2 regions of the Rhodococcus sp. NPDC055024 genome follow, and region 1 is predicted to be linked to the other one. Evidence: riboswitches for the same ligand, from Rfam matches in the RefSeq annotation. Region 1 holds a riboswitch; the other holds the start of a gene.
What was found. A riboswitch is a leader RNA that binds a small molecule or an ion and turns the genes downstream of it on or off. The one in region 1 is predicted to bind cyclic di-AMP.
Positions count from the first base shown of each region.

Region 1 (2,385 bases):
GCTTCGTTGGTCTGCTCGGATACCCGGGAGAGCTCACCCAGCTTGTCGAGTGCCTCGGTCGGATTGGTGATGACGGGGTCGGCACCGGCCTGCATCGAAGGCCCTGCGACGAGTCCGAACGCCAGCACTCCCACTGTCAATGCGGCGCGTACTCGACTGTTGTTTTTCGATGAAACCACGGAATGCAACTCTCCGTCTCGATGAAGCGACGTCGACCGGGACCGGTCGACGATCTGTTAGCTGGCTGTCAACTATCCACAGTACCTGTCTCGGCCGCGCAATGTCTCGGTAAGGTTACGGAACGGCATACGTTTGTGTCTACTCGCCGGTAGGCGTCTCGGGGTGAAGTACCGGCGGATTGTCGAGAAACCAAAAATGTGGGCCTCGAATCAGAAGATTCGAGGCCCACATTCGAAGATCCGGAGCTCCCCCGAGCTCCGCCGCCTTGCAGCGGCGGATCGTTCCGACTGCCTACCGGAGACAGCCGTCGAGCGTGATCAGAAATCAGTAACGGCGAGCGCCGTCGTACGGCATCGAGGACACCGGTGCGAGCTTCACGGGCTGACCAGCGGTCGACGCGTGGATGACATTGCCGTTGCCGGCGTAGATGCCCGAGTGCGATCCGCCGTAGAAGGAGATCACGTCGCCGACCTGGAGATCGGACTGTGCAACGGCAACGCCGGCTGCAGCCTGGTCGTAGCTCGTGCGAGGCAGGTTCAGACCGGCCTGCTTGTATGCCCACTGAACCAGACCGGAGCAGTCGAATGCGTCCGGGCCCGATGCGCCGTACACGTACGGGGAGCCCAGCTTGCTCTCTGCGGCGCGAACTGCCTGCTCACCAACACTGGAGATGGGAGCGGCCGGTGCGGCCGGTGCGATGTCGGTGATGCCCGGGATGACCGGCAACTGAGGAATAGAAACGCCCGGAACCTCGAAGGTGCCGACGCCGGGGATCGTGATGGGGTCTGCCGAGGCAGGTGCAGCGGTGGCAGCAAATGCACCGACTGCGAGCGCGCCGGCTACTGCCAACTGCGCTGAACGCTTGAAACTCTGTGACGCCACTTAAGGGGTGCTCCATTTCTTCCATTCATCCGCCGACCGAGTTAGCTGACGGGTTCGGGCTGGGAAGATCAGCCCTACCCGCGTGGTCTGCAGCGATCGTGCGTGCTGCACCCCAGGCGGGATTCACCCCAGTGGAAACTTGGGTTCCCGGTTCGGGTTCCTCGCGGAGATCCCGATTAGGCGGTTCCTGACGATGCCGGTCCTGTTTGGTCCGGCAAGACTTCGTTAGGTCTCAGGAAGGTTACGAAATGATCGCGACGATGTCGACCGCTTCGTGACAATCGCGCCCGATTCGCCGGAAATCGTGCTGCCGCGCCCGCGATACTCCCAACGGGTCACGAAGAGATAACAACAGGTCTGTTCGGCGAGGCTCACCTGGCCCGCAAACCTGCGCTTGCTACCCACTGGCAAGGGTCACCAAACCCGACAATCCTATCTTCCATGCAGTTCAACGCCGATTACTTGAAACTAGAACCTGTTTCGATCAATCCAGCATTTTCGGCGGCTGATCGTCGTAGCAACAACCTCACGAATCGCCCTACCCGCAAGTAGGTGCAATGCCGCATTCACGAGTTCCCACCGCAAGTGTGATCCTCGTCTCTCATACTTTTGTCGGGGGTCAATCCGTTGATTTCCCAATGGAAGTCGGAGTGAGCCGGATTCCGCGTCAGCACTCGCCAATTCCTGTCGGGGGGTCCTTCTACTGTCTGCGATGTGAGTCCCGCCTCGGCCCGAGAATTTCCGTCTCCGCCCCCGTTCTCCGACGGGGAGAAATTCGACGTCGGGCGGCAACTGAGCTTCGACGAGTTGGACACACCGCTGAGCGAGACAACGTTTGTCGTCGTCGACCTCGAGACCACCGGTGGAAGCGCCGACCAGGACTCCATCACAGAGATCGGCGCCGTCAAGATCCGGGGCGGCGAGGTCCTCGGTGAAATGGCCACACTCGTCGACCCTGGCCGGTCGATTCCGCCGTACATCGTCGAGCTGACCGGAATCACCACGGCCATGCTGATCGGCGCACCGCCGATCGAGCGTGTCCTGCCTGCATTTCTCGAGTTCGCCGAGGGCGCGGTGCTGGTGGCACACAACGCGCCGTTCGACATCGGCTTCCTCAAAGCAGCGGCGTCACGCAGCGCACGCCCGTGGCCGGCATTCCGTGTCCTGTGCACCGTCAAACTCGCCCGACGGGTACTCACGCGCGACGAAGCACCTTCGGTGAAGCTCTCCGCACTCGCCCATCTCTTCCAAGTGACCACCCAGCCGACGCACCGGGCTCTCGACGACGCGCGTGCGACCGTCGACGTCCTCCACGGACTGATC
Region 1 is NZ_JBSGVT010000010.1:26,711-29,095, forward strand. It holds gene ACWF6P_RS20640 (C40 family peptidase) at 1-179, opposite strand, end outside; gene ACWF6P_RS20645 (C40 family peptidase) at 505-1,062, opposite strand; cyclic di-AMP (ydaO/yuaA leader) riboswitch at 1,077-1,255, opposite strand; gene ACWF6P_RS20650 (DEDD exonuclease domain-containing protein) at 1,855-2,385, shown strand, end outside.

Region 2 (2,385 bases), on a different contig from region 1:
TCCGCCTGCCACAGCGTGCGGCCGTAGTTCTCATCGAAGAAGTTGGTGTCCGCGATGTAGAGGAAGCCGCGGACACTGTCGAAGGCGAGCTTGGTCGGCGTTGCCGACTTGTCGACCAGAATGCTCGACACGGCGTCGGCGGCGTTGGGGTCGACGACTCGGATGTTGCCGGACTTGTAGTCCGAGAAGTACGCGCGGTGTGTTGTGGGGTCGACGACGACATCGTTGATCTGCGGCCGCGAGCCGTCGGGGTTCTTCTCGCTCAGCGTGACCGTCTTTTCGACCTTGCCGGTCTTGGTGTCGACAATCGAGATCGCGCCGCCGTAGGAGGAGGACACGTACGCGCGTCCGAGGTCCGAATCCACGGCAAGTGCCGACGGGTAACCGACGACACCGTCGATGCTGCCGACGGACTTGCCCGTGTTCGTGTCGACGACGGACAACGAACTGGTCGGTCCCCCGTACTGCGTGATGTATCCGCGGTGGGTTGCCGAGTCGACGACGATGTCGCCGGGCTGGGTTGCGGAATAGCTTCCGACAACACCGTGTGTCGGATCCTCGGGTGAGGCGTGTGCAGCGGGAGCAGTGACGGCCAGGCCGACAGCAGCAGCGGCGACGGCGAGTGACGCGGTGACCGCGCGCCGACGGTATTGCAGTTTCATGAGGGGTGCCCTACTTCTTTGGAAGACTCTGCGAACCCTGCCCATTCAGGACAAGTCAGGCAAACCTAACCTAAGTTTCTATCTGGATGTTGAGACACAGACCACACCACCGGCCTGGATCGACACACCTCTCAATCGCCCGAATTCCTATTTCCACATAACGTGTGACCTTGCTCACATTACGGATGGATAACGGAACGGACACAACCGGACATTCACTCAGGCACCCCCACCTACCTGGGAAGAGTCTCCTGCGCTTTGTGTGACGCGTTGTACGTCTCTCGCCACGCCGCGTTATCAAATGGTGACACGAGCGACTCGAGCCGTTACCGTCGTTTTCGGCCGGGAAACTCGGCCACCTCCGGCCCGCCGCGCCAAGCCTTGTCCCGCGGGTACCGGACTTCCGACAGAGCATTCCAGGGACGAGGACGGGGGACCCAAAGTCCTCTGTGAGAACAGAAAAGTTCTCCAGTGGACACCGGTTCGGTTGCAAGACCGGATCTTGGGGTGAAGCCAGACCCTTTCCAGCCAGGAAAGGCGAGGCCGGGCGACCTCTCAGCCCGAACCCGACAGCTGACCTCGCAGGCGCGTGTGGAGAGGATTTCGACCATCATGAGCGGACGCCATCGCAAGCCCACCACCACCGGCCGCACTGTCGCCAAGGTCGCCGTCACCGGCGCCATCATGGGCGTAGCAGGAATTGCAGCCACCGGAACCGCAAACGCTGCCCCCGACTCCGACTGGGATCGTCTCGCCCAGTGTGAGGCCGGCGGAAACTGGGCCATCAACACGGGCAACGGTTACCAGGGCGGACTGCAGTTCTCCCCCAGCACGTGGAACGCACACGGCGGCGGACAGTACGCAGCCACCGCGAACCAGGCCACTCGCGAGCAGCAGATCGTTGTTGCCGAGCGTGTTCTCGCAAACCAGGGTTGGGGCGCATGGCCGTCCTGCTCCTCCAGCCTCGGGCTGAGCAGCGGCGCCACCGAGCGTTCCGCTCCGGCCACCACGGCTCCTCAGGCAGCTCCGGCTCCGGCGCAGCAGGTCGCACAGACCGTTGCACACCCGGTCGCCGACGCCATCGATCAGGCAATCGCATTCGCCGAGGCCAACGGCATCCCGGTCGACCCGCAGATCCTCGCAGTCGCCGACACCGCAAAGTCGTTCCTCAAGTAACACCGGCAAGACTGTCCGCTCGGACGCTCGAACATCAAGAAGGCCCGCACCGATTCGGTGCGGGCCTTCTTTGTGTCGAGTTGTTATCGGTTGATGACGGTGTGCGGGTGTACGTAAGGAAGTGACTCCACCGGAACCGGAAAGGTGGTGTCCTCGCCGAAGGGTGAAAGTCCACCTGCGCGGGTCGATGACAATTCGGTCACTGCGTGATCTCCGTCTGCAGTTTCCGGCCATCCTGGATCTACATAGTGTTGCTTCGAATTGTTGGCCACGAAGTCATTTTGACAGGACGCCGTTACGCCGTACAGACCAGGTCTCTAATCTGATACCTGATGACCGAAACACGTGGCACCCCGGCGGGCAGTTCCGCAGCCGAAAGTCTGACCGATTGGCTCTCGGCGCGCAGTGACGCCGAGTTGACGGAGTTGCTGCGTCTGCGCCCCGATCTGGCCGTACCGCCGCCGAGCACGATGGTGGTTCTCAGCGGTCGGGCACAGCAACGCGCGTCGGTCAGCCGAGCGGCGGACGAACTCGACACCCTCGATTT
Region 2 is NZ_JBSGVT010000007.1:181,783-184,167, reverse strand. It holds gene ACWF6P_RS16810 (YncE family protein) at 1-662, opposite strand, end outside; cyclic di-AMP (ydaO/yuaA leader) riboswitch at 1,057-1,266, shown strand; gene ACWF6P_RS16805 (transglycosylase family protein) at 1,275-1,838, shown strand; gene ACWF6P_RS16800 (hypothetical protein) at 1,922-2,110, opposite strand; gene ACWF6P_RS16795 (helicase-associated domain-containing protein) at 2,171-2,385, shown strand, end outside.
Region 2: linked by a shared signal. The riboswitch ahead of ACWF6P_RS16805 (transglycosylase family protein) and the one ahead of ACWF6P_RS20645 (C40 family peptidase) in region 1 are both predicted to bind cyclic di-AMP.